DNA from 2 places in the Streptomyces rectiverticillatus genome. Region 2 is predicted to be linked to the other one. Evidence: riboswitches for the same ligand, from Rfam matches in the RefSeq annotation. Region 2 holds a riboswitch; the other holds the start of a gene.
What was found. Region 2 has a riboswitch for glycine ahead of gcvP (aminomethyl-transferring glycine dehydrogenase). Riboswitches for the same ligand answer to the same signal wherever they lie in the genome.

Region 1: another riboswitch for glycine. It lies ahead of gcvT (glycine cleavage system aminomethyltransferase GcvT); the one in region 2 lies ahead of gcvP (aminomethyl-transferring glycine dehydrogenase).

What each region holds. Positions count from the first base shown of each region.
Region 1 is NZ_CP040752.1:5,180,128-5,195,718, reverse strand. It holds gene FGW37_RS22845 (ABC transporter ATP-binding protein) at 1-1,022, opposite strand, end outside; gene FGW37_RS22840 (ABC transporter ATP-binding protein) at 1,034-2,134, opposite strand; gene FGW37_RS22835 (ABC transporter permease) at 2,131-3,129, opposite strand; gene FGW37_RS22830 (ABC transporter substrate-binding protein) at 3,258-5,030, opposite strand; gene FGW37_RS22825 (ABC transporter permease) at 5,164-6,162, opposite strand; gene FGW37_RS22820 (enhanced serine sensitivity protein SseB C-terminal domain-containing protein) at 6,443-7,210, opposite strand; gene FGW37_RS22815 (enhanced serine sensitivity protein SseB) at 7,359-8,156, opposite strand; gene FGW37_RS22810 (hypothetical protein) at 8,446-8,994, shown strand; gene FGW37_RS22805 (AAA family ATPase) at 9,063-9,758, opposite strand; glycine riboswitch at 9,924-10,031, shown strand; gene gcvT (glycine cleavage system aminomethyltransferase GcvT) at 10,181-11,296, shown strand; gene gcvH (glycine cleavage system protein GcvH) at 11,397-11,777, shown strand; gene glyA (serine hydroxymethyltransferase) at 11,824-13,086, shown strand; gene FGW37_RS22785 (L-serine ammonia-lyase) at 13,241-14,623, shown strand; gene FGW37_RS22780 (SCO4651 family lipoprotein) at 14,705-15,562, opposite strand.
Region 2 is NZ_CP040752.1:1,148,934-1,164,524, forward strand. It holds gene FGW37_RS04600 (pyridoxamine 5'-phosphate oxidase family protein) at 1-504, shown strand, start outside; gene FGW37_RS04605 (DMT family transporter) at 491-1,489, opposite strand; gene FGW37_RS04610 (EamA family transporter) at 1,746-2,756, opposite strand; gene FGW37_RS04615 (Clp protease N-terminal domain-containing protein) at 2,896-3,396, opposite strand; gene FGW37_RS04620 (PI-PLC domain-containing protein) at 3,812-4,750, shown strand; gene FGW37_RS04625 (PhzF family phenazine biosynthesis protein) at 4,867-5,685, shown strand; gene FGW37_RS04630 (CPBP family intramembrane glutamic endopeptidase) at 5,706-6,506, opposite strand; gene FGW37_RS04635 (glutamate-cysteine ligase family protein) at 6,671-8,173, opposite strand; gene FGW37_RS04640 (hypothetical protein) at 8,692-9,279, shown strand; gene FGW37_RS04645 (DUF5999 family protein) at 9,601-9,807, shown strand; gene gcvP (aminomethyl-transferring glycine dehydrogenase) at 9,979-12,861, opposite strand; glycine riboswitch at 12,923-13,048, opposite strand; glycine riboswitch at 13,049-13,159, opposite strand; partial or broken gene FGW37_RS33165 (PRC-barrel domain-containing protein) at 13,268-13,651, shown strand; gene FGW37_RS04660 (DNA polymerase IV) at 14,066-15,591, opposite strand, start outside.

The DNA of each region.
Region 1 (15,591 bases), 4.0 Mb from region 2:
CCCGCCGCCCCCGGCGCGTTCTCCGGGTGGTGGCAGGCCACCTGGTGCCCCGGCTCCAGCGCCACCAGCGGCGGCTCCTGCGTCTTGCAGACCTCCGTCGCCTTCCAGCACCGGGTGTGGAAGCGGCACCCGGACGGCGGCGAGATCGGCGAGGGCACGTCGCCCTGGAGCAGGATCCTCTCGCGCTTGGTGCGCCGCTTGGGGTCGGGCACGGGCACGGCGGACAGCAGCGCCTTGGTGTACGGGTGCATCGGCTTGGTGTAGAGCGACGTGCGGTCGGTGAGCTCCACGAGCTTGCCGAGGTACATCACGGCGATGCGGTCCGAGACGTGGCGGATGACCGACAGGTCGTGCGCGATGATCACGTACGTCAGGCCGAGCTCCTCCTGGAGGTCGTCGAGCAGGTTGACGACCTGGGCCTGGATCGAGACGTCCAGCGCGGAGACCGGCTCGTCCGCGACGACGAGCTTCGGCTTGAGCGCGAGGGCGCGCGCGATGCCGATGCGCTGCCGCTGGCCGCCGGAGAACTCGTGCGGGTAGCGGTTGTAGTGCTCCGGGCTGAGCCCCACCAGCTCCAGCAGCCGCTGCACCTCCTTCTTCACCCCGCCCTCGGGGGCGATGCCCTGCAGCTTGAAGGGCGCGCCGACGATGGTGCCGACGGTGTGCCGGGGGTTCAGCGAGGAGTACGGGTCCTGGAAGATCATCTGGATGTCGCGGCGCAGCGGGCGCATCCCCGCCACGCTCAGGTGGCTGATGTCCTTGCCCCGGAACGCGACCCGGCCGCCCGTCGGCTCCAGCAGGCGGGTGATCAGCCGCCCCATGGTGGACTTGCCGCAGCCGGACTCCCCCACCACGCCCAGGGTCTCCCCCGTGCGGACGTCGAAGGTGAGGCCGTCCACGGCCTGCACCGCGCCGACCTGGCGGCGCAGCAGCCCCTTGGTGATCGGGAAGTGCTTGACCAGGCCCTCGACCGTGAGGAGGGCCTCGGGTCCGTCGTTCGCCTGCTGCGCGGGAATGGTCATCTTGTGGTCCTTCACAGCTTCGGCGCGATCTCTTCGGTCCAGATGCGGGTCCGTTCCTCCGGGGCCAGGTGACAGGCGGACCAGTGCCCGCCGCTCCCCGGGGCGGCGGCGGCGCCGGACACCGGGCGCAGCTCGGGCCGCTCCGTGCGGGTGACCCCGCCGGCGGGCAGGTCTGCGTACGGGCAGCGCGGGTTGAAGGCGCAGCCGGACGGCACGTTGATCAGGCTGGGCGGGGAGCCCTTGACCGGGATCAGCCGGTCGGTCTGCTCGCGGTCGATGCGGGGCATGGAGCCGAGCAGGCCCCAGGTGTAGGGGTGCTGGGGCTCGTAGAAGACCTTCTCGGCGGGCCCGCGCTCCACGCAGCGGCCGCCGTACATCACGAGGATGTCGTCGGCCAGCTCGGCGACGACGCCGAGGTCGTGGGTGATGACGATGACGGCCGAGCCGAACTCCTTCTGCAGGTCGCGGATGAGGTCGAGGATCTGCGCCTGCACGGTCACGTCCAGGGCGGTGGTCGGCTCGTCCGCGATGAGGAGCTCGGGGTTGTTGACGAGCGCCATGGCGATCATGGCGCGCTGGCGCATGCCGCCGGAGAACTGGTGGGGGTAGTCGTCCACCCTGCGGTCCGGCTGCGGGATGCCGACCCGGTCCAGGAGCTCGACGGCACGCTTGCGGGCGGCCTTCTTGTCCGCGCCGTTGTTGTGCACCAGATACGCCTCGGTGATCTGGTGGCCGATCGTGAAGTACGGGTGCATGGCCGACAGCGGGTCCTGGAAGATCATCGCCATCTCGCGGCCGCGCAGCCGCCGCACCTCGTCGGGGTCGGCGGTCATCAGCTCCTTGCCGTCGAGCCAGATCTCGCCGGAGATGCGGGCCTTGCCGCGGCCGTACTGGCCGACGGTGTGCAGGCCCATGATGCCGAGCGAGGTGACGGACTTGCCCGACCCGGACTCCCCGACGATGCCGAGCGTCCTGCCCTTCTCCAGCTGGAAGGAGAGCCCGTCGACGGACTTGACCAGCCCGTCGTCGGTGGGGAAGTGGATGCGCAGGTCGCGCACGTCGAGGAAGGCGGCGGGGGTCTGCCCCGGATGCGGGGCGGGGCCGGTGGTCACGAGAGCCTCACTCGGGGGTCGATCACGGCGTACAGGAGGTCCACGACCAGGTTGGCGAAGACGACGGCGGAGGCGGTGATCAGCGTGACGCCGAGGATCATCGGCAGGTCGCGCTCGTTGATCGCCGCGACCGCGGCCTGGCCCAGGCCGGGCAGGCTGAAGGCCGTCTCGGTGAGGATGGCGCCGCCGACCAGCGCCCCGAGGTCCATGCCGAGCACGGTGAGGATCGGGGTCATGGTGGAGCGCATCGCGTGCTTGCCGATGACGACGGGTTCGGCGAGGCCCTTGGCGCGGGCCGTGCGGATGTAGTCCTCGCCGAGGACCTCCAGCATGGTGGCCCGGGTCAGCCGGGCGTACATGGCCGCGTAGAGGAAGGCGAGGGTCACCCAGGGCAGGATCAGGCCGCCGAACCAGCCGCCGGGGTCGTCCGCGAACGAGGTGTACTCGCCCCCGACCCAGCCGAGCTTGTACTTGAAGACCGCGAGCGAGAGCAGGGCCGTGAAGTAGATCGGCAGGGAGACCCCGCTCAGGGCCACGGTCATGGCGGTGCGGTCCCAGACGGTGCCGCGCTTGAGGGCGGAGACGACGCCGGTCAGGACGCCGCCGGTGACCCACAGCACGCAGGCGCCCCCGGCGAGCGAGAGGGTGACGGGCAGCCGGCTGGTCAGCTCGGGCCAGATGGGGCTCTCGTGGCGGAACGAGTAGCCGAAGCAGGGCGCCGGGCAGTGGGTGGAGTCGCCCTGGCTGACGTAGTCCCGCCCGGCGAAGAGCCCGGTGACGAAGTTCCAGAACTGTTCGAGGATCGGCTTCCCGAGCCCCAGCTTCTGCCGGATGCCCTCGATGGCCGCCGGGTCCGCCTGCTTGCCGACGTACATCAGCGCGGGGTCGGATCCGGTGAACTTCGGGATCGCGAAGAAGATGCCGAAGGTCACCAGGATGACCACGAGCAGCATCACGATGACGGCGAAGAGCCGCCTGACGATATAAGCGAACACTGCGGTCGGCCCGGCGGCGGCCCGGAGGCGCCCCCCTGGGGAAGAGGGGGGCGTCCCCGGTCGTCGCGCTCGGCCCTCACCTGCCCTTCGTGCCTAGCGGCGGGTGCGCCGGCGGAGCGGACGGACTGTCACTTGACGACGCCCAGCGAGGCGTAGTCGTAGCGGCCGTTGTAGGCGTCGGCCGTGTAGACGTTGGTCAGCCGGGAGCTGCGCCAGATGATGTTCTTCTCGTAGGTGAAGGGCAGGTACCAGGCGCCTTCCATGACCTTCTTGTTGGCCTCCTGGTAGACCTTCCCGGCCTTCTCGGGGTCGGTCTCGGCGATGCCGTCGTCCAGCAGCTTGTTGACCGCCGGGTCGTCGAGCTCGGGGTAGTTCTGGTTGCCGCTCTGCTGGATGAAGCGGCCGTCCACGATCGGCTGCAGGAAGCCCTGGCCGCTGGGGAAGTCCGAGCCCCAGCCCATGATGATGATGCCGTAGCCCTTGGCCTTGACGTTCTTGGGCGAACCGATGATGCCGGTGCTCTGCGCGCCGTCGTACTTGTCGATCTGCGCCTCGATGCCGATGGCCTTCAAGGACGCCTGCAGCGACTCCGCGGAGGCGACCTCCTGCATCTTGTTGTTGCGCACCGCGATGGTCGTCTTGAAGCCGTCCGGCTTGCCGCAGGCCTTCAGCTCCTCCTTGGCCTTGGCCACGTCGGGCTTGCCCTGCTTCATGTTGTACGGGTCGTAGCCGGGGTCGTGGCCCTTGACGGCCGGCGGCAGCATGCTGATGCCGATGTCGCCGCCCGCCTGGGGGCCGCCGCGCGCGGTCTGCAGCGAGGTGTGGTCGGCGCCGTAGAGGACGGCCTTGCGGCAGTGCTCGTTGTCGAACGGGGCGACGGTCTTGGGGAACGCCGCGTAGCGGATGAAGCCGGTCTGCGGGTTGTCGACGTTGCCCTTGCGCTCCTTGAGGGCCTTCTGCCGGCCCGCCGAGCCCATGCCGGTGGCGTTGATGTCGAGGTCGTAGTCGCCCTTGATCAGCCGGTTGTCCATGTCGTCGGCGTTGGTGATCAGGGTGACGGAGATCTTGTCCGGCAGGGCCTTGCGGACCGGGTCGGAGTCCTTGTTCCACTTGTCGTTGCGGACCAGCTCCAGCCCCTTGTTCGGGCTGTACGAGACGAACTTGTAGGGCCCGCTGGAGAAGGGCTTCTGCCCGTAGCGCTCCGCGGTGTCCTTGTCGGGGCGGACCGGGGCCGCGGCGGGCAGCGCGAGCATCTGCAGGAAGTCGCCGTTGGGCTTGGGCAGCTTGAAGACGATCGTCTTCTCGTCCGGCGTCTCGATCGCCTTCAGGCCCAGCTTGTCCTTGCTCTCGTCCTTGTACGGGCCCTTGTAGGTCTTCTCCGGGTCCAGGACCTGCATCAGCCAGGTGGGCCCGCCGGAGATCTTGTCGGTGGCCCAGGTGCGCTCGATGCCGTACTTGATGTGCTGAGCGGTGACCGGCTGGCCGTCCTCCCAGGTCAGGCCCGGCCTGAGGGTGAAGGTGTAGGTCTTCTTGTCGCCTGAGACCTTGCCGGTGTCGGTGGCCATGTCCGGCACGACCTCGGAGCTCTCGGCGCCGGGCGCGGGCTTGGAGGTGACCAGGGTCCGCGTGTAGTAGCGGGCGAAGTCCCACATGAATCCGTAGTAACCGCGCTGCGGGTCCCAGGAGTCGGCGTCCTGCGTGCCGATGAACTTGAGCTCGCCGCCCTTCTTGTCCGAGGCCGCGGCGAGCTTGCCGACGCCGGCGTTGAAGCCCGCGCCCTTGCCGTCCCCGCTGTCGCTCTTGCTCCCGCCGCCGCCACAGGCGGCGGTGGTGACCAGGGCCGCGACCACGAGGGCCGCCCCGGCGGCCGGCCTCCGCCTCGAAGTTCTCTGTGTTCTCAAGGTGTCGCGACCTCCGTGATCGTCGCCGTCCGGGGAAGCGGGCGGCGGGTTTGCGGACAGAGCCTCCTGACGGGCCGACAGGGGCGGTGGGACACGTGCGAGCCGGCGGAGCGGAGCCGCCGGGGGCGGGGCGCTAGCGCGAAGCCTTGGGATCCAGCGCGTCCCGTACGCCGTCGCCGAAGAGGTTGAAGGCGAGGACGGTGACGAAGATGGCGAGGCCCGGGATGATCATGAAGATCGGGTCCGCCTCGTAGTGGTCGACGGCTCTGGCGAGCATCTCGCCCCACGATGCCGTGGGGGGCTTGACTCCGGTACCGAGGAAGCTGAGGGCGGCCTCGGTGAGGACGTTGGTGGGGATCATCAGCGTGGTGTACACGGTGATCGGCGCCACCAGGTTGGGCAGCAGCTCGCGGAAGAGGATGTAGCCGCGGCCCGCGCCGAGGCTGCGCGCCGCCTCGACGTACTCCCGTTCCCGCAGCGAGAGGGTCTGGCCGCGCACGATCCGCCCGATGTAAGGCCAGCCGAAGAAGCCGATCACCGCGATCAGCACGCCCATGCGCACGCCCGAACCGGTCAGCCCCCAGAGGGAGTCGGGGACCACCGACACCAGCGCGATGATGAACAGCAGCTGCGGGAAGGCCAGCAGCAGGTCCATCACCCGGCTGATCACCGCGTCGACCCAGCCGCCGAAGAAGCCGGCGACGATACCGAACACCGTGCCGATGACCACCGCGACGACGGCCGAGAGGAAGGCCACGAGCAGCGAGACCCGGGCCCCGTAGACGATGCGGCTGAAGACGTCGCGCCCGTTCGTCGGTTCGACGCCCAGCAGGAAGTCCGAACTGATGCCGCCCCAGTCCCCCTTGGGCGTGCTGAACAGCGGGTCGATCTGGTCCTCGTGGAACTCGTTGGGCGGATGGCCCAGCAGGCTCACGATCACCGGCGCGAGGATCGCCACCAGGATGAGCAGCAGGACGACGACACCGCCGGCCAGCGCGAACTTGTCCCGCTTGAGCCGGATCCAGGCGATCCGCCAGGGGGAACGGCCCTCGATCGCCTTGGCCGGGACGCCGGCGGCGACGTCGACGGCTGCGGTCTCCGCCGCGCCCGTGTCGTGCAGTGGTGCCGTCATCGTCTGGTGGACCCCTCTCGGCCGGTGCCGACCGGCCCAACGCCCGCCGCGCATGCGGCTGGTTCACATCACTGGTGCGAAAGGTGCGATGGTGCGGGAAGTTCACGCGGAGCAGGCCGTACACAGGACGTACGCGGGACCGTACGCAGGACCGGGAGTCCTTGTGGCGGGAGTCTTCAACGCCCCCGCGATCACCCGCCAGACCCGGTCGTCAAAGGATGCGCAACCGTGATGTGTGGAGAGGAGTTCCGTTATACGGACAACAGCGGCCCGTCGGCGGTCAGTAGACGCCGGCCTGAGGGGGCTGCGGAGGGTATCCGTAGCCCGACGGCGCGGCCTGCGAGCCGCCCGCCGCAGCGCCCCCGTAGGCGTCGCGGTCGTAGAACGGGCGGGCGTTGGCCCGCATCCACATGGCGACCGGGTCGTGCTCGTCCGACATCGCCACCGTGGAGACCGGCAGCCCCTCCGGGACCGCGCCGATCGACTGCTGCATCATCAGCCGCACGGACTCCACGGACCCCTGCGAGCTGTCGTAGAGGTCCAGGCCGATGGCCAGGTACGCGGTGCCGAGCGCGGGCTGCACCCAGGCGCGGCGCAGCGAGCGCACCGCGGGGGTGCGGTGGGCGTTCTGCCCGAGAAGGGCGTAGAACTGCGGGATCTCCACGCCGGGCTCGCTCACCCGCAGCGGGCCGGCCGGCAGCCGGTCCAGGCCGCCGGCGATGCGGCGCAGGTCGAGCCAGGGGATGCCCACGCCGCCGCCGGGCGCGTGCGGATTGAGCCACAGGCCCCAGCGGCCGGGGTAGAGGGCCTCGGCCACCTCCCGGCCGGAGATCACCTCGTGGGCCCGGTTCCAGCCGCTGGCGGCGAGCTCCTGCGCGGAGGTCACACACGGTGCGTAGCCGAGCCCGTCGACCTCCATGTTGCCGTACTGGGCGTCGGGCGAGCCCGCCCGGCCGTGCCAGAGCAGCATCCAGACCCGGCCCTCGGCCAGCGAACGCAGCAGCTCCTCGTACGCGTCGTACCGGCCGGGCGCCACCTGGCGCAGCATCTGCTCCACGCCGCTCTCCGCGCCCGCGCTCACCTGGGTCCGCCTCTTCTCTCGGCCTTGACTGCTGCGACTGCGACCCGGGAGCGCCGTCGCGCGCCCGTGGTCGTCCGACCAGCTTACGAGCCCGCCGGGGCGGACAGGGGAGGAGTCACAGGTCGCGGTCGTAGAACGGACGGATCCGGTCCCGCATCCAGTCGCCGACCGGGTCCCGCGCCACGTCCAGGAAGACCAGTTGGACGGGCCAGGGGACGGGCACGGAGCCGAGGGCCCGGCCGACGGCGGACAGCGCCGCGGAGCGGCTGCCGGGGTCCGGCAGGTCGAGCTCGACGCCGATGAACAGCGCGGGATCGGCCCCCTCGACGCTCGCGAGGGCGCGCCGCGCCGTCCGGACGACCCCGGCGGCGGCGAACTCCGGCCCGGCGGCCGCCAGGAAGGCCGTGGGCTCGTCCTGCCAGTCGGGCTCGAAGAGGCGGACGCGGCCGCCGGTGGCGTCGCCGTCCAGGGCGGTGCGGCCGGCCCGGCACAGCTCGGCGACGGCGGGCGGCGGCAGCGGCGCGCCCACGGAGCCCTCGGGGTTGATGACGATGCCGACCTGCGGGGGCAGGCCGCGGGCGAACTCGACGGCCGGGGCGACGGCGTACGGCATCCGCTCGCCGGCGACCCTCCGGAACTCGCCCTCGGAGCTGAAGACGGGCACGAAGGCCTGGCCGCCGAGCTCCAGCGCGGGCAGGTCGAGGCCGGCGCTGTCCGGACCGCCGCCGGACGGAAGCGGAACCCATACGTGGCTGCGGCCGAGCGCCTCCATGATGCGGGGGCCCGCGCCGGGCACGCCCACGGAGGCGGCGAGCACTTCTTCGAGTTCATTGGCGGGCGGGGCGGGCGGGGCGGCCGCGGGCGCGCCGCCGCCGGGGGCCGGACTCCAGCCGTACTGCCCGGGGATGCTCATCTCGTCCAACTCGTCCGATACCGCCCAACCACTCTCGACGTAGCCGCACATGCACCCTAACGGCTGTACCCCCGCCGGCTCCTGCCGGCTGCCGAAATCGCCGGTGACGTCCCAGGTCAGGGCGGGCCGCAGGGGCCTTCGTCCCCTCCCGTCACGGCACCGGCCGTAGCGACCGGGTTGCACAGGGACACCGCAGGTCACACGGTGATCGGGCAGCTGCCCTGCAGCGCCACCGGTTCCGCCGGCCCCGCCGGCCCGCCGGGTCCTCGCACCGAAGGGAACCTCCAGCATGCGTGTCAACAAGTTCGCCGCCTCGGCGATAGCCGTCGCCGCCTGCGGCTCCGTGGCCGTCGGCGTCGCGGGCCCCTCCCTGGCCGCCGTGAACGCACCGGACCCCGACATGTCCGTCGTGCTCCCGGCCACCGAGCCGAAGTCCGCGGCCGCCGTCCACCAGCAGCTCGACGCGGTGGGACAGCTGGGGGAGGCACTCACGCTGGTCTCCCGGATCGGCAAGGAGGCGCAGTCCAGGACGCCGGACACCGACGCGCTCAAGGAGATGCAGCAGCGGCTGCGGTCGTCGGCCGACCGGCTCACGGACTCCCTGCGGCAGTCCCCGGCCGCCTCGGGGCGCCCGGCTGCGGCCCCGCCGGACGACGTCCACGATCTACTGAAGAAGCTGCAGAAGGCGATCGGGCAGCTGATCGACGCGGCGACGAGGAAGGACTCGGCAGGCGTCCAGTCGGCGATCACGGAGGCCCTCGCCGTCGTGAAGGACCTCCTGGCGAAACTCCCGCTGGCGGGAGACGGCTCGACGCTGCCGGCACCGCTGCCGCTGTAGGCGGCGCACACACTCGCTGCCGCACATCGGCCCCGAGGAGCCGGGCGCACCTACTCGAAGGTGCTCCTCTACTCGAAAGTGATCCTCCGCAGGGCGTCCGCCGCCCCGCGGTCCAGCAGGATCACCGAGGCCACCCCCGCCGGCAGTCTCCCGGCGCCCTGCGCGGCCGGCGGGCCCGAGGCCGTAGCGAGCAGCCGGGCCATCGCCCTGCGGTGCCGGCGGAAGGCGTACGGCGAGACGCCGCGGCCCCGCGCCGCCTGCCCGGCCAGCGCAGTGCTCGGCGGCACGTCGAGGAGGAGCAGGTGGGCCGCGCCGCCCCGGCGCCGTGCGTCACGCGCGACCCAGCGGCGGACCCAGCCGCGCTGCCCGCAGTCGTGCACGACGGCGCTCGCGGTGGAGCGCAGGGCGCGCCGCAGCGCCGCGTAGTGCGCGAGCCGGGCGAAGGGCCGGTAGGCGGCGTACGGCAGCCAGCGGGGTGCGTGCCGCTCCAGGCGCTCCCGGGCGTCCTGGGAGTCGATGCACCAGACGATGCCGTCCTGCGCGTCCAGCACGGACACGGCCCGCCGGATGAGCGTGGACTTCCCGCTCCCGGGCAGCCCGGAGACGATCAGCACGTCCCCCGCGGGGAAGCGGAGCTCCCCCCGGCCCGCCCCGGAGCGCAGGTCGGACACCCCCGCCCGGGGCCGCGCCGCGCCGCTCTCCCCCGCGGGCGCGCCGTGCACCCTTGCGGGCCCGGCCTTCCCTGCCGTCGGTGCTGTTGCCATCCGTTCCGCCCCTCCCCCGGCCCCGGTCACTGCCCGTCACTGCCCCCTACCCACAGAACGTAAAGGAAAGGTAATCGAATTCGGGGGCCGCCGGGCAGTCCGTAACGCGCCCGTACGTGCAATGATGTGCGCGCCAACTGCGTATCCAACTGCATACCGGCCGCTCGAATCCGCGCGGGAGAGTCCCAGGCTGCACGCTACGCCGTGTGCGCTGGGCGCCGAAGGAGCAAGTTCCTCCCTTGAATCTCTCAGGCCCCGTACCGCGCGGACGAGGCAGATCTGAAAAGCGGGCCGCATCGTGCGCGGCTCCACCCAAGGTGCAAGCCGGGCCCCCGCGTGTCGCGGTGGCTTCCGGTGAACCTCTCAGGTTCCGATGACAGATGGGGAGGACGTCCTCACTGCCATGTCCGGGAGCCCACACCATGACCGACAGCCCTCGCCGCACAGCCCTCGACGCCCTGCACCGCGAGCTCGGCGCGACCATGACCGACTTCGCGGGCTGGGACATGCCGCTGCGCTACGGCAGCGAGCGCGACGAGCACGTCGCGGTCCGCACCCGCGCCGGTCTGTTCGACCTCTCGCACATGGGTGAGATCACCGTGACCGGCCCGCAGGCCGCCGCCCTGCTGGACTTCGCCCTCGTGGGCAACATAGGGAGCGTCGCCGTCGGCCGCGCCCGCTACACGATGATCTGCCGGGAGGACGGCGGCATCCTGGACGACCTGATCGTCTACCGCCTCGCCGGCACCGAGTACATGGTCGTCGCCAACGCCTCCAACGCGCAGACGGTGCTGGACGCGCTGACCGAGCGCGCCGCCGGCTTCGACGCGGCCGTCCGCGACGACCGCGACGCCTACGCCCTCCTCGCCGTCCAGGGACCGGCCTCGCCCGCCATCCTGAAGTCCCTGACGGACGCCGACCTGGACGGCCTGAAGTACTACGCGGGCCTGCCGGGCACCGTCGCGGGCGTCCCGGCCCTGATCGCCCGCACCGGCTACACCGGCGAGGACGGCTTCGAGCTGTTCGTCGCGCCGGGCGACGCCGTCAAGCTGTGGCAGGCCCTCACCGAGGCGGGCGCGGACGCCGGCCTCGTGCCGTGCGGGCTCTCCTGCCGCGACACGCTGCGCCTGGAGGCGGGCATGCCGCTGTACGGGCACGAGCTGACGACCGCGACCACCCCCTTCGACGCGGGCCTGGGCAGGGTCGTGAAGTTCGAGAAGGAGGGCGACTTCGTGGGCCGCGCCGCGCTGGAGGCGGCCGCGGAGCGCGCCGAGGCGCAGCCGCCGCGCAAGCTGGTCGGCCTGATCGCCGAGGGCCGCCGCGTGCCGCGCGCCGGCTTCGCGGTGGTGGCCGGCGGCGAGGTCGTCGGCGAGGTCACCTCCGGCGCCCCCTCCCCCACGCTCGGCAAGCCGATCGCCATCGCCTACGTGGACGCGGCGCACGCCGCTCCCGGCACGCAGGGCGTGGGCGTGGACATCCGCGGCAGCCACGAGCCGTACGAGGTCGTGGCCCTGCCCTTCTACAAGCGGCAGCGTTGATCTTCCCCGTGGCTCGCCCGGGGGCTCCCCTGCCCTCTCTCATCTCCCTCTGTCAAGACCCGTTGCACAAGCACTCACGCGCATCCAGGAGAATCTAGCCATGAGCAACCCCCAGCAGCTGCGCTACAGCAAGGAGCACGAGTGGCTGTCGGCCGTCGACGCGGACGGCGTGGCCACGGTCGGCATCACCGAGTTCGCCGCGAATTCGCTCGGTGACGTCGTCTTCGCCCAGCTCCCGGCCGTCGGTGACACCGTCACCGCGGGCGAGACCTGCGGCGAGCTGGAGTCGACCAAGTCGGTCAGCGACCTGTACTCCCCGGTGACCGGCGAGGTCACCGAGGCCAACCAGGACGTCGTGGACGACCCCGCGCTGGTGAACTCCGCCCCCTTCACGGGCGGCTGGCTGTTCAAGGTGAAGATCACGGACGAGCCGGCGGACCTCCTGTCCGCCGCCGAGTACGACGGCTTCACCGCAGGCTGACCCCTCCCCTCGCCCTCCCCTCGCCCAGGAAGTCCAGGAAGAACTCATGTCTCTGCTGAACAGCTCCCTCCATGAGCTCGACCCCGACGTCGCCGCCGCTGTCGACGCCGAACTCCACCGCCAGCAGTCCACCCTCGAGATGATCGCCTCGGAGAACTTCGCTCCGGTCGCGGTCATGGAGGCCCAGGGCTCGGTCCTCACCAACAAGTACGCCGAGGGCTACCCCGGCCGCCGTTACTACGGTGGCTGCGAGCACGTCGATGTCGTCGAGCAGATCGCCATCGACCGGATCAAGGCGCTCTTCGGTGCCGAGCACGCGAACGTCCAGCCGCACTCCGGTGCGCAGGCCAACGCCGCCGCGATGTTCGCGCTGCTCAAGCCGGGCGACACCATCCTGGGTCTGAACCTCGCCCACGGCGGGCACCTGACCCACGGCATGAAGATCAACTTCTCCGGCAAGCTCTACAACGTGGTCGCCTACCACGTCGACGAGCAGACCAACCTGGTCGACATGGAGGAGGTCGAGCGCCTCGCCAAGGAGCACCGCCCGAAGCTGATCGTCGCCGGCTGGTCCGCGTACCCGCGCCAGCTGGACTTCGCCGCCTTCCGCCGGATCGCGGACGAGGTCGGCGCGTACCTGATGGTCGACATGGCCCACTTCGCGGGCCTCGTCGCCGCCGGGCTGCACCCCTCGCCGGTGCCGCACGCGCACGTCGTGACGACCACCACGCACAAGACCCTCGGCGGTCCCCGCGGCGGTGTGATCCTCTGCACTGCCGAGCTGGCCAAGAAGATCAACTCTGCTGTCTTCCCCGGTCAGCAGGGTGGCCCGCTGGAGCACGTGATCGCCGCGAAGGCCGTCTCCTTCAAGGTCGCGGCCAGCGAGGAGTTCAAGGAGCGCCAGCAGCGTACGCTGGAGGGCGCGAAGATCCTGGCCGAGCGCCTGGTGCAGCCGGACGTCGCCGAGGCGGGCGTGTCCGTCCTCTCCGGCGGTACGGACGTGCACCTGGTGCTGGTGGACCTGCGCAACTCCGAGCTGGACGGCCAGCAGGCCGAGGACCGCCTCCACGAGGTCGGGATCACGGTCAACCGGAACGCCATCCCGAACGACCCGCGGCCGCCGATGGTCACCTCGGGTCTGCGGATCGGCACCCCGGCGCTGGCCACCCGCGGCTTCCAGGCGGAGGACTTCCGTGAGGTCGCCGACATCATCGCCGAGGCGCTGAAGCCGGTCTACGACGCGGAGGCCCTGCGCGGCCGCGTCACGGCCCTGGCGGACAAGCACCCGCTGTACCCCGGCCTGAAGTAACACATCGGCATCCGATTTACGCGTCGGTACGGGGCACCGGGCACACTGAAGAGTGAGCGCCCGGTGCCCCGCACCACGCGCGCCCCCGTACCACCGTGGGCACCCCCGTTCAGCACGACCCGTACCACCTCCAAGCAGACAGGGAGCAGCCACCGTGGCCATCTCCGTTTTCGATCTCTTCTCGATCGGCATAGGCCCGTCCAGCTCCCACACGGTGGGCCCCATGCGGGCCGCGCTGATGTTCACGCGACGGCTGAAGAACGAGGGCCTGCTGGCCCACACCACCTCCGTCCGGGCCGAGCTCTTCGGCTCGCTCGGCGCCACCGGCCACGGCCACGGCACCCCCAAGGCCGTCCTGCTCGGCCTGGAGGGCTACTCCCCGCGCACCGTCGACGTCGAGCTCGCGGACGCCGAGGTCGAGCGCATCCGCGAGTCGAAGCGGCTGCGGCTGCTCGGCGCGGAGATCGGCAGCACCCACGAGATCGACTTCGACGCGTCGACGCAGCTGATCCTGCACCGCCGCCGCTCCCTGCCGTACCACGCCAACGGCATGACCCTCTTCGCCTACGACGAGGCCGGCGCCCCCCTGCTGGAGAAGACCTACTACTCCGTCGGCGGCGGTTTCGTCGTGGACGAGGACGCGGTCGGCGAGGACCGCATCAAGCTGGACGACACCGTCCTGAAGTACCCCTTCCGCACCGGCGACGAGCTGCTGCGGATGTCCCGCGAGTCGGGCCTGTCGATCTCCGCGATGATGATGGAGAACGAGAAGGCCTGGCGCACCGAGCAGGAGATCCGCGAGGGCCTGCTGGAGATCTGGGGCGTGATGCAGGCGTGCGTCGCGCGCGGCATGTCCCGCGAGGGCATCCTGCCGGGCGGCCTGAAGGTCCGCCGCCGCGCCGCGAACACCGCCCGCCAGCTGCGCGCCGAGGGCGACCCGCAGGCCCGCGCCATGGAGTGGATCACGATCTACGCCATGGCCGTCAACGAGGAGAACGCCGCGGGCGGCCGCGTCGTGACCGCGCCGACCAACGGCGCCGCCGGCATCATCCCGGCCGTCCTGCACTACTACATGAACTTCGTGCCCGGCGCGGACGAGGACGGCATCGTCCGCTTCCTGCTCGCCGCGGGCGCCATCGGCCTGCTGTTCAAGGAGAACGCCTCGATCTCCGGCGCCGAGGTCGGCTGCCAGGGCGAGGTCGGCTCCGCCTGCTCCATGGCCTCCGGCGGCCTCGCCGAGGTGCTGGGCGGCTCCGCCGAGCAGGTGGAGAACGCCGCCGAGATCGGCATGGAGCACAACCTCGGCCTGACCTGCGACCCGGTCGGCGGCCTCGTCCAGATCCCGTGCATCGAGCGCAACGGCATGGCCGCCGCCAAGGCGGTCACCGCGGCCCGCATGGCCCTGCGCGGCGACGGCCGGCACCACGTCTCCCTCGACAAGGTCATCAAGACCATGAAGGAGACGGGCGCGGACATGAGCGTGAAGTACAAGGAGACGGCGCGCGGCGGCCTCGCCGTGAACATCATCGAGTGCTGACGCACCGCTGAGCGCACCGCTCCACGAAAGGCGCCCCCGCCCGGCTGATGCCGGGCGGGGGCGCACCTCGTGTGCGGGAAGCTACTTCTGCTGCTTCTTCATCTCGGTCTCCAGGACCTCCTTCTCGGTCGCCGTCTCGGCGGCCGGAGGGGGCTTGATACCGAGGTCCGCGCCCCAGTCGAAGTACTCGTCGGTCCGGCGGAACTCGCCCTTCGAGCCCTTGCCCGACTCTTCGGTCTTCGCGACCACGCCGTCGCCGTCCACCCAGACGACGAGGTCGACCTGCTGCACGCCGTCGTTCTTGTAGCCGTTCACGACGAAGCTGCGGTCCTTGTCCGTGATCGCGTCGCCCTTGTAGGCGGCGAGTTCGGACACCACGACCGTGCCCTGGAAGCGGGCCGCGCGGCGGCCGCCGACCGTCTCGACGCCCGTGTTCTTCACGTTCTTGGACGTGGCGAGGGCCGACGTCATCCGGACGAAGAGCTCCGACGACGGGTCCTTGCTCTTGTCGGCGCCCTCGACGCTGAACGTCCACCACTTCTTGCCGGGGACCTTCTCCCCGTTGAAGTACATCTTGTCGTTCACGGTGATGACGTGGTTGAGGCCGTCCGGGGTCTCGGCCGTCTTCGGGCCCACGTCCTTCATCACGGACGCGTGGGGCTTCGCCTGGAAGGCGCCCTCGGTGACGTACTCGCCGTCCGTGTCCTTGCGCTTGCCCTTGGTGCGGTAGGTGTTCTCCCGCGCCCCCTTGGCCGCTGCCGCCTTGAGCGTGCCGGCCGGCTCCGCCGCCTTGAGCGCCTTGTCGGCGCCGCTGTCGCTCTTTCCGCTGCCGGAGCCCGCGGGCTCGTCCTTGCCGCCGCTGCCGCCGCCGCACGCCGCCAGGCTCAGAGCGAGAGCGACCCCCGTGGCGGCCACGACGCTCTTACGTATCGCCTTCAAGTGCCTTACTGTCCTTTGTCCGTACTTCA
Region 2 (15,591 bases):
CTCTACGGGCGCATCGGCGAGCGCCTCTACGTGCACGGCTCGACGGGCTCCCGCCCGCTGCGCAGCGCGGGCCGGGCGGGGGACGCGGGCATGCCGGTCTGCGTGACCGTCACCCACGTCGACGCCCTCGTCCTCGCGCGCTCCGCCTTCCACCACTCCCTCAACTACCGCTCGGTCGTGGTGCACGGGACCGCCCGGCAGGTGACCGGCGAGCAGGAGAAGCGCGCGGCCCTCGACGCCCTGGTGGAGCAGGCCACGCCGGGCCGGGCGGCGGACTGCCGCCCGGCCTCGGCCAAGGAGCTCGCCGCCACGGCCGTGCTCCGCGTCGACCTCACCGAGGTCTCCGCGAAGATCCGCACCGGGGGTGTCAACGACGAGATCGAGGACCTGCCCCTCCCCCACTGGAGCGGCATCGTCCCCGTGACCCCCGCGTACGGCACGCCCATACCCGACAAGCACCTCGCGCCCGGCACCCCCGTACCCGGCTACGTCACCGCTCTCTGACCGGAATGCCGAGCGGGTCGCGACGGGGGTCACCGAGCGATCCCGCCGGCGCCGTGGCGGCCGGTCCGCGCGCCTCCGCGGCGGCCAACGCCGCCACGGCACACAGCAGGACCGCCGTGCCGAGCGCGGTCGCAGCCGTGAGGTGCTCGCCCAGCAGGGCCACGGCGATGACCGCCGCCGTCACCGGCTCCAGCAGAGTGATCACCGACACGGTGGTGGCCCGCACCACCACGAGCCCCGCGAAGAACAGCCCGTAGGCCAGCGCCGTCGGCACCGTCACCAGATAGGCCCCCAGCGCCAGCGTGCGGCCCAGGTGCCGGTCCTGCGGCCACAGGCCCTCGGCGGCCGCCAGGGGCAGGAGGCACACGGTGCCGACCGCGAAGGAGGTCACGGTCGTGGTGAAGGGATCCGTGGCCCGCTTCTCGCGCTCCAGTACGCGCGCGTAGACGGTCACGACGGCGTATCCGGCGGCGGAGAGCAGCGCGAGCGCCACCCCCGCCGGGCGCACCGCGCCCGTGCCGTCGTTGCCGAGCATCAGCACGGCCAGTCCGGCGCACGCGCCGCCGACGGCCGTGATGCCTCCGGCGCCGAGCCGTTCCCCCATGAGCAGCCGGCCGCCGAGGGCGACAAGGACGGGCGAGGCGCCCAGGGTGACCACGGTGCCGACCGCGATCCCGGTCGCCTCCACGGCCGCGAAGTAGGCCGTCTGGAAGACCGTCAGGCCGATGCCCGTGACGAGGACGCGCGCCGCTCTGCGCGGCCACGCCTCGCGGGGCCGGACGGCGCGGTCGCGCGTACGGGCGGCGCGGCGCGGCATCAGGAACCGGGCGGCCAGCAGCAGGACGAGGCCGCCCGCCGTGCGCCAGAAGGTCAACGCGGCCGGGCCGAGGCCACTGCTGTCCATGAGGAGATCGGCGGTGGCGCCGGTGGTCCCCCACGAAGCGGCCGCGACGGCCACGTAGATCAGGCCGCGGCCGACGGACATGCCGTCTGCCGGGGCCGGCGAGGACGAGAGGGCCGGACGAGCCGGAAGATGCTCGGGCCGCCCGGTGGCCGGGCAGGACGAAGGAGCGGAACGGGGCATGACTGTTCTCCCGCGGAAGACGTGAAGTGATCGCTGGTCCCTCGTGCGGGCAGCGGCGATCCGCCCGGGGGCTCCACCCCGGGCCCGGTCTTCCGGGTGCGGCCGCCCGCGCTAGGCGGCGGGAGGCGGCAGAACGGTCTTGTGCATGATCGTCACCCTAGGCCGGGCGGGTTCCGGCAGGCAACTCCCCCCGGCCGCCCGCGTCCGCCGCGGAGCCCGCCGCCGCGCCCTCGCCCTGCGCCACCGGCGTCGCGGCGGCCCTCTTGGGCGTGGAGGACTGGGCGATGAAGGCACCCACCAGCACCAGGGCACCGCCGGCGATCTGCGGCAGCGAGAGGTGCTCGCCCAGCAGCACCCAGGCCAGCACCGTGGCGACCACCGCCTCCAGGCAGGCGACCACGCCCGCCACCTGCGGCGAGAGCCTGCGTACGGCGAGCACGCCGGTGGCGTAGGCGGCCACCGTGGCGATCAGCACGACCCAGGCGAGGAGGAGGACGGCGGGCACCTCGGTCCCGCTGATCCCGGCGCTTCCGGCGAGGACGGACCAGTCCATGCCCCAGGGGCGGGCGACGACCGTGAGGACCAGGGCCCCGATCAGCAGTCCGTAGGCGATGACGCCGATGGGGTCGGCGGGCTCCTCACCCTCGGCCCCGTGGTCGGACAGCACGAAGTAGCCGACCTGGCAGCAGGCGGCGCCGAGGGCCAGCATCAGGCCCACGGCGTCGAAGCCCATGCCCGACCAGACTTCCACCACGCACGCGAGCCCGGCGACGGCGAGCGCCACGCCTACGGCCGCGGCACGGCTCACCGGACGGCGCTGCACGAAGCGCACCCAGCCGAGCAGGAGCGCCGGGCCGAGGTATTCGACCAGCAGGGCGACGCCGACCGGGATCCGGGATATCGCACCGAAGTAGCACGCCTGGACGCCGGCGACGGCCAGCAGGCCGAAGCCGGCGAGGAGAGCGGGGCGGCGGGTGACGAGGGCGCGGTGACGCCACGCGACCGGCAGCAGGACCAGGGCGGCGCCGGCCGCCCGCAGCCACACCACGTGGAGCGGGTCGAGACCCGCCTGGATCAGCGGCTTGGCCGCGACACCGGAACCACCGAACGCGAGCGCGGAGACCAGGGCGAGGCCCAGGCCTGCGCTTCTCTCCTGAGAGGCATGCATCGGGTCATCATGCCAGCAGACGACAGGAGCGTCATCCCAAAACACTCCTGTACAGGTTCAGACCCCCGGCGCACCCACGAATTTCCGCGCCTCGGCACAACTCATGCGGGACCTGCGGGACCTGCAGGACCTGCGGGACTCACGAGGCGTCGAGTCGGGCCGCGAGCGCCTCCGTGTCCACTCCGGCCCGGCGCATGACCTCCGCCGCGCGGCACCGGTGGTCGAGGGCGAGCATCGCGAGGAGGTCCGTCGCTTCCGCCAGGGAATCACCCCGCGCGCGGGCCCGGGCGGACGCACCCTCCATGGCGGCGGCCGCGGCGGGCGACCAGCCGGGCGCCCGGCAGCCGAGGAGGACGGGCAGCGAGCCGGAGTCCTCGACGGTGCCGCTCCAGCGCAGCCCGTAGCCGATGGTGCGCTGGACGAGGTAGCCGAGCAGCCGTACGGACCGGCCCGGGCTCCCGCCGTCCACGGCGCGGCACACCTCGGGGTCCGACTCCATCAGGGTGTGGAGCAGGTGGGCGGTGTCGGTCTGCCGGTCACCGTCCCGCACGGCGCGCCTGCGGGCACCCGCGACCGCCGCTGCCAGTCCGGCGCTGAACAGGCCCTCTCGGGCGACGTCCGTCGCCCCCGTATCTCCCACGCGGCTTTGCACCCTCCCACCCCATCAGTCACGAACCGCCGGGTCATCCCCGTGGGGAAGCATTCGCGCATCCCACGGGGGTTGGGTACGGGCCGCCGTTCCTCCTCCTTGAGGAGGACGGGCGCGGAATCGTTCTCAGGGGTGTTCCCGGCCTCAGGGCGCGCGGCGCGGCCCGGAGCGTTCCATACGGGCGTTCCATACGGGCGTTCCAGGCCGCCTGCTTCTCCCCTGGTCAAAGCTCACTTTCGCATTCCAGCGTCCCGAAGTGCCAGGACTTCGTAGCGGCCGGGACGCATGACCCCTCAAGCTCGGATGATCCAAGCGCCGCATCCAAGCACCGTATCTATATGAAGGAGTACCTTTCTTGACCACTCACCTTCGACATGGCGCCTGCCCGCGGGCGTTACTGGCGTTGATGGCGGCACTGTGCGGGATCTTCGGTGCCACCACGCTCGGTACGACCCCGGCGGCAGCAGCCGATCAGCGTCACGCGATCTACGCCATCGCACACCGGGTCGACACCCTGGACGGCGTGGACGCCGCGCTCAGCCACGGCGCCAACGGCATCGAGATCGACGTCTGTGCCTGGTGGAACCCCAACGAATGGCGCGCTTATCACGACTGTTCCTCGGCCGGTGACAACCGGCGGGGCCCCAGCTTCGACAGCATGATCGACCGCATTGTCTCCCACGCCCGGGCAGGGCGCCGGCCGGCGCTGGTCTGGCTCGACATCAAGGACCCGAACTACTGCGGGGAAGCGCAGAACCGTGGGTGCAGCGTCGCCGGACTGCGCGACAAGGCACAGAGGCTGACCGCCGCCGGGATCCAGGTGCTCTACGGCTTCTACGAGTACCACGGCGGTAGCACCCCGGACGTCGGCGGCAGGGGCTGGAAGAGCCTGGAAGGCAAGCTCGGCGCCCTGGAGGGCATCACGACGACCGGGACCCGCGATCAGGTCCGCAGCGCCTTCAACCGGTCCGGTTCCGGATTCCCGGCCGGTCGCCGGGTGATGGACTACGGCGACGGCAACATCCCCAACGGCTTCGGCAACTGCACGGAGCCCGGCTACAACACGTGCGCGGAACTCAAGAAGGGCGCCGCGGACCGTGCCGCCGGACAGCTCGCGGCCACGCTGTCCTGGACGACCACCTACAACGACCCGTGGTACGTCGACAAGCTCCTGGGCGACGCACACGTGGACGGCATCATCGCGGGCTACGGCAACTTCACGGGAGAGCACGAGTACGACAACGGCTGGCAGTGCGCCAACGCCATCAACCTCATCCGGGACTGGGTGAACCGCCACAGCACCACCCACCGCATGGCCACCGGCAGCGACCGCCTGTTCAGGTAGCGGACAGTCCGGTCCGGGGGCCGCCCTGTGCCCCATGGGCCCCACCGGCCCCCGGCCGGGCCACATTTCGCGAATTGGCTCTGGCCTGCGGTTCTTCCCGCCCGTAGCGTCCGGCCATGCGCATTCGAATCGTCGACGCCTTCACCGACCGACCCTTCGCCGGCAACCCGGCCGGGGTCGTCCTCTTCGACTCCGGGGAGTTCCCCGACGACGACCGGCTCCAGCGGATCGCCGCCGAGGTCAACCTCTCCGAGACCGCCTTCGCCCGCCCGCTCGCCGACGCCTCGCAGGGCGCGGACTGGGCGCTGCGCTGGTTCACCCCCCTCACCGAGGTCGACATGTGCGGCCACGCCACGCTCGCCACCGCGCACGTCCTGCACGCCACGGGCGCCGCCACCGGCACCGTCCGCTTCGCCGCCCGCTGCGGCGTCCTCACCGCCACGGCGCACGAGGACGGTTCGATCACGCTGGACTTCCCGACCGCCCCGCTCACCCCGGTCCCCCTCCCCGAAGGGGTGACGGAGGCCCTGGGCGCCGAGGTCCTCAGCACCTACGACACCGGTCCGCACATCGGCGACCTGATGGTCGAGCTGGCCGACGAGAAGGCCGTACGGTCCCTGGCGCCCGACGTCCGCGCCCTCGGCCGGCACTCGCGCCGGGGCATCATCGCCACCGCCCCGGCCGAGGACCCGGCGCGCGGCTACGACTACGTCTCGCGCTGCTTCTTCCCCAACGTCGGCATCGACGAGGACCCCGTCACCGGCAGCGCGCACACCGCGCTCGCCCCCTTCTGGTCCGGGCGGCTGGGCCGCGACGACCTGACCGGCCTCCAGGCCTCCGCCCGGACCGGCCTGGTGCGCACGGGGCTGCGCGGCGGCCGCACGCTGCTGACCGGCTCCGCCGTCACCGTCATCGAGGGCGACCTGCTCGCGTAGGAGGGCGGGGGCGGGCGTCGTCAGGCCGTGGGCAACCAGCCCACCTTGCCCGCGAGCAGCGCGTAGCCGACGAAGGCCACGATGTCGATCAGCGCGTGCGCGGCCACCAGCGGCCCGACCCGCCCCCACCGCCGGTAGAGGAGGACGAAGACCACGCCCATCACCATGTTCCCGATGAACCCGCCGACGCCCTGATAGAGGTGGTACGAACCGCGCAGGACCGCGCTCGCCGCCAGCGCCGCCGCCGGGGTCCAGCCCAGCTGTCCCAGCCGGCGCAGCAGGTACCCGACGACCACGACCTCCTCCAGGGCCGCGTTCTGCACGGCCGAGGCGACGAGGACGGGGATCTTCCACCACACGTCGGGCAGCGACTCCGGCACCACCGTCAGGTTGAAACCCGCGGCCCGGACGCCGAGGTAGAACAGCAGGCCGGTGCCGCCGATGGCGGCCGCCACCCCGGTGCCGCGGCTCAGGTCGAAGCCGGGGCGGTCCCGGTCGAGACCGACCGTGCGCAGGCCCGGGGCGCCCTCGCGCAGCAGCAGGTGCGCCACCAGGAACACCGGGACCAGCGCCGTAGCGATGCCGAACACCTGCCAGGACAGGTCGAGCCAGGGGCGGCCGGGGGCGTGCGAGGCGTTGAGGTTGGCCGCCTGGTCCCTGAGCCCGCCCGGCCTGGTGAGCGCGCCGAGGAAGCTGATCAGGGAGGACACCGCGCTGGCGCCGAGCGAGAGCGCAAGGACCAGGAGCGTCTCGCTGCGCAGGGTGCGGCGCCAGGTGGCTTCGCCGGGCGCCGGGGGGCCGGTCCGGGCTCCGGGCAGGATGCCGTCCTCGCCCTGCGCGTTCTGCCGCACCTGTGCCTCCGCTTCCTCCCGCCCCGGCCTCGGGGCGACGCTCCGCCGGCCGCCGCTCGTGCCGGCGGCCGCCGTCACAGCTTGCCCGACGCCCCACAGCAGGTGGGCCAGGGGGTGCGGGAGGGGAGGACGTGTCAGTCGCCGGGGCCGGCCGGCCAGGTGTGCACCGGCGCGCCGGTGCGCATCAGCTCGCAGTAGCGCCGGGTGGTGACGGCCAGCGCCTTGTGCCGGTCCATGCCGTGTTCCAGCGCCCGGTGGTAGGCCGCGGCCTGCCAGGACGCCCCGTTGGTGCGGCTGCGGCAGCGCCCCTCGATGACCCCGAGGTAGCGGTCGCGGTCGGAGGGCTCCACGCCCCAGGCGTCCAGCCCGGCCGCCGCGAGCGGCAGCAGCTCCTCCTGGACGAGCCGGACGGCCGGCCTGCGCTCCAGCGTGCCCGCCCGGCCCGCCTTCGGCCAGTGCAGCCAGGCGTCGATGCCGTGCCGGCAGGCCGCGTCGAAGTTCTCCGCGGCGACGCGGAAGGGCAGCCTGGTCCACACCGGCCGCGGTTCCTCGGCGAGCGCCCTGACCAGCCCGTAGTAGAAGGCGGTGTTGGCGATGACGTCGGTGACGGTGGGGCCGGCGGGCAGCACGCGGTTCTCCACACGCAGGTGCGGTACGCCGTCGGCGACCCCGTAGACCGGCCGGTTCCAGCGGTAGACCGTCCCGTTGTGCAGCGTCAGCTCGTGCAGCATCGGCACGCCGCCCTCCTCCACCACGCGCACCGGCTCCTCGTCGTCGGAGATCGGCAGCACCGGGGGGAAGAAGCGCAGGTTCTCCTCGAACAGCTCATATGCAGAATCGATCCAGCGCTCCCCGAACCAGGTGCGCGGCCGCACCCCCTGAGCCGTGAGCTCGGGCGGGCGGGTGTCGGTGGACTGGACGAACAGCGGCGGACGGGACTCGCGCCACAGCTCCCGGCCGAAGAGGAAGGGGGAGTTGGCACCGACGGCGATCTGCGCGGCCGCCACCGCCTGCGCGGAGTTCCATACGGCGGCGAACCGCCCGGGCGTCACCTGCAGGTGCAACTGCACGGACGTGCACGCGGCTTCGGGAGCAATCGACTCCGCGGTGCACGTCAGCCGCTCGACGCCCTCGATGTCGATCGTGAAGTGCTCGCCCCGGGCGGCCACCACCTGCGCGTTCAGCATGGCGTAGCGCTCGTCCGCGGAGAGGTTCGCCGAGACCAGGTGACGGTCCTCCAGGGTCGGCAGAATACCGATCATCACGATCCCGGAATCGACCTCCATGGCCTTCCGGTCGGCATAGGAGAGAGCCGTCCGCAACTCTTCGGCAAGCTGGTCCAGGACGCTCCCGGACAGCCGGTGCGGAACAATATTCACTTCCAGGTTGAACCGGCCGAGTTCGGTCTGGAAATCACCGCTCGCGATACGCTCGAGCACTTCGGCGTTCACCATGCTCGGCATCCCGTCGGCCCCCGCGAGATTCAGCTCGATCTCCAGGCCCATGAGATTCCTGGGACGGTCGAAACGCTTCTCTTCCAGCAGTCTCCCCAGCGCTTCCAGGCACTGCCGGAGCTTTGCCCGGTGGCGCTGTCGGTCAGCGAGGTCGACGCCCCCGGCCACGACCTTGTCCCCCATCGCAGGGTCCCTCCTCACGTGGGTCGCCGCGGCGCCGGCCGCTCGCGTCACGGTCGATGATGCCCAGCCAATGTGATCGATAACGCCCCGCCGGGGCCGCATACCCGCTACGCTCTCGGCAACGCATCCGGTGGCACATTCCGTGGGCATGACGGGCCGCCCGGGCTTTGCCGATAGCACAGGTGAAGCGCTGGTGATAGCGCTGGTGATAAACACCGACGAGATTCGGCCTACCCTGCCCGGGGCAGAATACGAGGTGGCGTGCCCCTACTCGGCACAGAATCACCGAAATCACCCTCGGACGAGGCCCTGATATCCCCTTGCCGGAAATACCGGCGACAGCTAGCCGAAACACCATGTGAACACGTGTCGTATAAACTTCGGGGACGAGGCGGAGAGTAGGCGCCACGGCCCCGGCAGCCGGTAAGGTCCCGGCCCCCCTCTGACCCCGCACGCCGACAGCGTCGTCCGCACCCTGCCCACGCACCACGTGTCTCCGAAGTGAGAGGCGACCCACCATGCCGCTGCATGTCCCCCCTGCCCCTGCGCCTGCCCTGCGCAGTGTTCTGAGCGCCCTCGGTTCCCCCTCCGCCGTCCGCGAGGCCCGCACTCCGTCGCTGAAGGCCGCGCAAGGGCCGCTGACCCCCGAACTCCCGCTGCCCGTCCACGTCCTGGAGCAGGCGGCGGGCCGCGGCGGCGCACCGCGCAGCCGGCTCACCGGCTGGCGGTTCCCGATCCGCAGCTCCGAGCGCGTGGTGGCCGCGGGCGAGACGGTGCAGACCGCGGACGGCTGGGCGTTCTCGCACTTCTGCGAGGGCCCCTACCTCGTCTCCACGGAACGCGCACTGCGGCAGGCGGAGGCACTCCCGACGCCGTACCAGCCCCGGCTGCTGTCCGTGCCCGGGCTCTACATGCTCACGCTCTGGCTGCACGGGGACATCGCCGCCGACCCCGCCTCGGGCCTGCCCGGCCCGGGTGATCTGCTCGTGCCGCTCGCACCGGCACCACCGGGGATCGCCGCGCACCGCCCGCACCGCTTCGCCGAGTTGATGCCGGTCCTCACGCTCCGGCTGACCCCCGCCCCGCTGCTGAAGACCCCCGCTTGAGGAGCCGCTACGGCAGTCTGACACCCCCTCCCTTCCCCGGCGCCCCGCGGCCTTCCGCCGCGGGGCGCACACGTGTACTCACCCTCCCGGACTAGCCCACTCCGACCACGGGTAACCACCCGGCCGGACAGTCATGTTGGAAGCAACCGCCCGCATGGGTGATGCGTCTCCAACGAGTGAGGAGCGCTGCCGGGAAATCCCTGCGGAATCACGCCCGTGGGGCAACACTGGTATCGACCAACCGATTCGCCAACGGGGGGCGGCATGAACACCGAATCGAGCCGCAGGACAGCCACCACATCGCAGCGAAAGAACCCTTCCATGTGCCAGCACCAGCCCACGTGCCCCTCAGCCGACTCCACCGACCGGGAAGCCGCGCACCTCGTGGCGCACCACCCCGAGCAGGGCTGGAGTCTGCTGTGCAACGGAGTCCTGCACTTCGAGGACACCGGTGAGCTGCTGCCGGACGGCCAGATCATCGCGCCGCACCGGCCGCTGGACACGGGAAACGTGGTGACTGCTGCCTGAGCTCACGCACCACCGCAATCAGCGCCAGAGCACCACAGCGCTCGCACACCGCACGACAGGAACGCCGCACCACAGGAATCACCGCACCACCCGCACGCAAGGGGCCGGCCCGGCGAAATCGCCGAACCGGCCCCGACTTGTGCCGGGCCTCAGCCGAGGCCCGCGGCTCCGTCAGCCGTCGTAGTCCTCCAGCGGCGGGCAGGAGCACACGAGGTTGCGGTCGCCGTACGCACCGTCGACGCGGCGCACCGGCGGCCAGTACTTGTCGGCCGAGACCCCGGCGGGGAAGACGGCCTCCTCACGGCTGTAGGGGTGCTCCCACTCGCCCGCCACGGACGCGGCGGTGTGCGGGGCGTTCCGCAGCGGGTTGTCGTCCTTGCTCCACTCCCCCGAGCCGACCTTCTCGATCTCGGCACGGATCGCGATCATCGCCTCGCAGAAGCGGTCCAGCTCGGCGATGTCCTCGCTCTCCGTGGGCTCGATCATCAGGGTGCCGGCCACCGGGAAGGACATCGTCGGCGCGTGGAAGCCGTAGTCGATGAGCCGCTTGGCGACGTCGTCGACGCTCACTCCGGTCGCCTTGGTCAGCGGCCGCAGGTCGACGATGCACTCGTGGGCCACCAGGCCGTTCGGGCCGGTGTAGAGCACCGGGTAGTGCGGCTCCATGCACTTGGCGATGTAGTTGGCGCCGAGCACCGCCACCTGCGTGGCGCGCTTGAGGCCCTCGCCGCCCATCAGCCGGACGTACGCCCAGGAGATCGGCAGGATGCCGGCGGAGCCCCAGGGCGCCGCGGAGATCGGGCCGACGCCCGTCGCCGGGCCGGCGGTGGGCTGCAGCGGGTGGTTGGGGAGGTACGGCGCGAGGTGCGCGCGGACGGCGACCGGGCCGACGCCGGGACCGCCGCCGCCGTGCGGGATGCAGAAGGTCTTGTGCAGGTTCAGGTGCGAGACGTCGCCGCCGAACTTGCCCGGCTCCGCCAGGCCCACCAGGGCGTTGAGGTTGGCGCCGTCCACGTAGACCTGGCCGCCGGCCTCGTGCACGGCCGCGCAGATGTCGGCGACGTGCTCCTCGAAGACGCCGTGCGTCGACGGGTAGGTGATCATCAGTACGGCCAGCTCGTCGCGGTACTGCTCGATCTTGGCGTGCAGGTCCTGGGCGTCGACCTCGCCGTCGTCGGCCGTCTTGACCACGACGACCTTCATGCCGGCCATCACGGCGCTGGCGGCGTTGGTGCCGTGCGCGGAGGACGGGATCAGACAGACGGTGCGCTGCTCGTCGCCGTTGGCGCGGTGGTAGGCGCGGACGGCCAGCAGGCCGGCGAGCTCGCCCTGGGACCCGGCGTTCGGCTGGATGGAGACCTTGTCGTAGCCGGTGACCGCGGCGAGCCGCTCCTCCAGCTCCGTGATGAGCGTGACGTAGCCCTCGGCCTGCTCGATCGGCGCGAAGGGGTGCAGCGCGCCGAACTCGGGCCAGGTGACCGGCTCCATCTCGGTCGTGGCGTTGAGCTTCATGGTGCACGAGCCGAGCGGGATCATGCCGCGGTCCAGGGCGTAGTCCCGGTCGGCGAGGCGGCGCAGGTAGCGCAGCATGGCCGTCTCGGAGCGGTGCTCGTGGAAGACCGGGTGCGTGAGGTAGTCACCGGTGCGCAGGAGGGCCTCGGGGAGGGCCTCGGCGGCCACCGCGTCGAGCGCCTCGACGTCACCGGCCACGCCGAACGCGGCCCAGACGGAGTCCAGGTGGGCGCGGGTGGTGGTCTCGTCGCAGGCGATGCCCACGTGGTCGGCGTCGGTCAGGCGCAGGTTGACGCCGCGCTCGCGGGCGGCCTCGACGACCTCGGCGGCCCGGCCCGGGACGCGCGCGGTCAGGGTGTCGAAGTAGGCGCCGTGCACGAGCTCGACGCCCCCGGCACGCAGGCCCTCGGCGAGGATCGCGGCGTAGCGGTGGGTGCGACGGCCGATGGCGGCCAGGCCCTCGGGGCCGTGGTAGACGGCGTACATGCCGGCCATGACGGCGAGGAGCACCTGGGCGGTGCAGATGTTGCTGGTGGCCTTCTCGCGGCGGATGTGCTGCTCGCGGGTCTGCAGGGCCAGGCGGTAGGCCTTGTTGCCGTCGGCGTCGACGGAGACGCCGACGAGGCGGCCGGGGAGGCTGCGGGCGAACTGCTCGCGCACGGCCATGAACCCGGCGTGCGGGCCGCCGAAGCCCATCGGGACGCCGAAGCGCTGGGTGGTGCCGACCGCGATGTCCGCGCCGAGCTCGCCGGGCGAGGTCAGCAGGGTCAGGGCGAGCAGGTCGGCGGCAACGGTGACGATCGCGCCGAGCTCGTGGGCGCGCTCGATGACCGGGCGGAGATCGCGCACGGCACCGGAGGCGCCGGGGTACTGCAGGAGGACGCCGAAGACACCGCGCTCGGCGATCTCGTCCGGGATGCCCGCGCTCAGATCGGCGACGACGACCTCGACGCCCGTCGGCTCGGCGCGCGTCTCGATCACGGCGATCGTCTGCGGCAGCGTGTCGGCGTCGATGAGGAAGACGCCCTTCTTGACCTTGCCGACGCGGCGGGACAGGGCCATGGCCTCGGCGGCCGCGGTGCCCTCGTCGAGGAGGGAGGCGCCGGAGGTGGGCAGCCCGGTGAGGTCGGCGACGACGGTCTGGAAGTTGAGCAGGGCCTCCAGGCGGCCCTGGGAGATCTCCGGCTGGTACGGCGTGTAGGCCGTGTACCAGGCGGGGTTCTCCATGACGTTGCGCAGGATCACCGGCGGGGTGAACGTGCCGTGGTAACCGAGGCCGATCATCGGGGCGAGGACCTGGTTGCGGTCGGCGAGCGTCCGCAGTTCGGCGAGGACCTCGGCCTCGCTGCGGGCCTCCGGCAGGGCCAGGGCACCCACGCTCTTGATCACTTCCGGCACGGCGGCGGCAGTGAGCTCGTCCAGCGACCCGAAGCCGACCTGGGCGAGCATCTTGGCCTGGGCCTCGCCGTCGGGACCTATGTGGCGGCGCTCGAACGGGGTGTCCCGCTCCAGGTCGGAAAGGGGGATGCGGTGGGCAGTCATCTGCGGAGGCCTCCTGGTCGTTGCGACCTGCGAGGGGTACCACGGCGCGGGTACCCGGACGGCCTCCCCCTCTGTCATCTCAACCTGAGAGCTTCACCGGACCACAGCGCACGGCCCGGCTTTCACCGTCGGTGAGGAAGGGCTTCGGCGCTTGACTGTCCGGGCCCGCCCTGCTTTCCAGAGTGACCTCGTCCGTGCGGTACGGGTGCCTGAGAGATTCCGGGGAGGATTTGCTCCTTCGGCGCCTCCGTCGGCCCCACTGAGGTGGGCTTCCGGAGGACTCTCCCGCACGGATTCTGCGGCCATTCGCCAGCCTACCAGCGCGGCTTTCCCGGCGGATCTCCCGAGTGGCCGCTTCTCGCTTTGTGTTTTTACGTGGGGAGAGATGCCGATACAGGGAGGAACCGTGCAGAGCGACATCGATCCCCGGAGCCTGATCGGACGGAAGGTCTTCGACCGCGACGGGGCGAAGATCGGCACGGTGGACGAGGTCTATCTCGACGACGCGACGGGCGAGCCGTTGTGGGCGGCCGTACGCACCGGCTTCTTCCGGCGGGACGCCTTCATCCCCCTGGCGACCAGCGAGGTCTCGGGAGAGAGCCTGCGCACGGCGTACGACCGGGCACTGATCAAGGAAGCACCCGACTTCGGCGTCGGCCGCCACCTGTCACCCGAGCAGGAACTGCAGCTTTACCACCACTACCGGCTGACTATCCCGGGACCGGAACCGGGGACGGGTTTGACGCCGGGCCCAGGCACGGCGTCAAACCCGGGGGCGGCGGGCCCCGGACCGGGGCCGGGGCCAGAGCCGGGGCCGGAGTCGAGCCCGGAGCCGGGGCCAGAGTCGGGGCCAGAGTCGAGGCCAGGGCCAGAGTCGGGGCCGGAGCCGGAGTCGAGGCCAGAGTCGGGGTCGGAACTCGGACTGCAGCCGAGATCCGAGCCGGGACCGGGATCCGGAACAAGGTCGGAATCCGGACCGGAATAGAGATCCGGCCCAGTATCGGGACCCGGATTGGGGCCAGGACCCGGGCCGGGAGCGGAATCCGAACCGGAGCCGGGCCCCGGACCAGGCCCGGAATCCGGCTCGGGTCCGGAGCCGCGATCCGGATCAAAGCCGGACTCAGGACCAAGACCCGGAACCAGCTCAGGCCTGCAATCCACACAAGGCCCGGAACCCAGCTCACGTCCGGAGCCACGATCCGACTCAAAGCCGGACTCGGGGCCGAGGCCCGGAATCCGGCCCAGGCCCGGAATCCAGCTCAGCCCCGGAGCCACGATCCGGATCAAAGCCGGACTCGGGGCCAAGGCCAGGACCCGGCCCAGGCCCGGAATCCCGCTCGGCGCCGGAATCCGGCTCGGGGCCGGAGCCACGATCCGGATCAAAGCCGGACCCGAGACCGAGGCCCGGAACCTGCCCAGGCCCGCAATCCACCCAAGACCCGGAACCCGGGTCGGGGCCGCAAGCCGGCTCAGGTGGGCCCGCCGTCGGCCCCCCGGAGCTGCGATCCGGATCAAGGCCGGGCTCCGAGCCGGGGCCGGGCCCTGCGTCCGTCGGCCGCCGCGGCGCCGGCCGGGCGCGGTCGGGCCCGCCCGGAGGCGGATCAGCGAGCTGATCCGCCTCCGGGTCCTGCTGTACGAGGGGCAGCGGCTCCCCCGGCTCCAGCGCGGGGTCGTCGACCGCGAACGTCCGTACCCGGCCCGGCTCCGACCAGGGCTGTTCGAACCGCACGGTGACCCGGCCGACCCCGCTGCCCTGCACCCACCCCGCCCCGTACTCGGCGTGCCGCACGTCCAGCCCCGGCAGCCAGCGCCGCGGCCTCACCTCCGCGCCCGCTGTATCCCCCCGCACCTCACCCTGCGCCTCACCCGGGCCCTGCGGCGCCTCCACCGCATCCGCCGCACCTGCCGCACCCGTGGCGGCGGCCAAGGCCGCCGCCTCGCTCGCGGCCTGCGCGAAGAGGTCCTCCTGGGTGTAGTCGGCGAGCCCGCTGACCCCGACGCCCAGCAGCCGGACCCCGGCCGTGGTGTCCACCCCGTCGATCAGCCGGGCCGCCGCCTCCTTGACCACCGCGGGGTCGTCCGTCGGGCCGCGAAGCGTCTCCGAGCGGGTCAGCGTCGAGAAGTCGTAGCTGCGCACCTTGATGACCACGGTGCGCCCGGACCGGCCGGCGGCCCGCAGCCGCTGCACGCACCGCTCGGCGAGCCGGGAGATCTCCATCTGCACCCGCGACCGATCGGTCAGGTCCTCCTCGAAGGTGTCCTCCACGGAGACGGACTTGGCATCCCGGTCGGCGACGACGGGACGGTCGTCATGCCCGGTGGCCAGGGCATACAGCCCCGCGCCATGGGCCTTGCCCAGGAGCCGCACGAGCTCCGCCTCGCCCGCCTCGGCCGTCTCCGCGACGGTGGTGATGCCGGCCCGGCGCAGCGTCTCGGCGGTGGCCGGGCCGACGCCCGGAATGGCGCGCACGGACATGGGGCCCAGCAGCTCCAGCTCGGTGCCCGGCTCGATGAGCACCAGACCGTCCGGCTTGGCCTCCTCGGAGGCGATCTTCGCGAGCATCTTGGAGCCGGCGAGCCCCACCGAGCCGCTGAGGCCCGTGGCCGCGCGGATGTCCCGCCGCAGGCGCTCCCCCACGGCCCGCACGGCCGCCGAGGTGGGCTCGACGCCTCCGGCTTCCAGGTCCACGAACGCCTCGTCGAGGCTCAGCGGCTCCACCAGCGGCGACA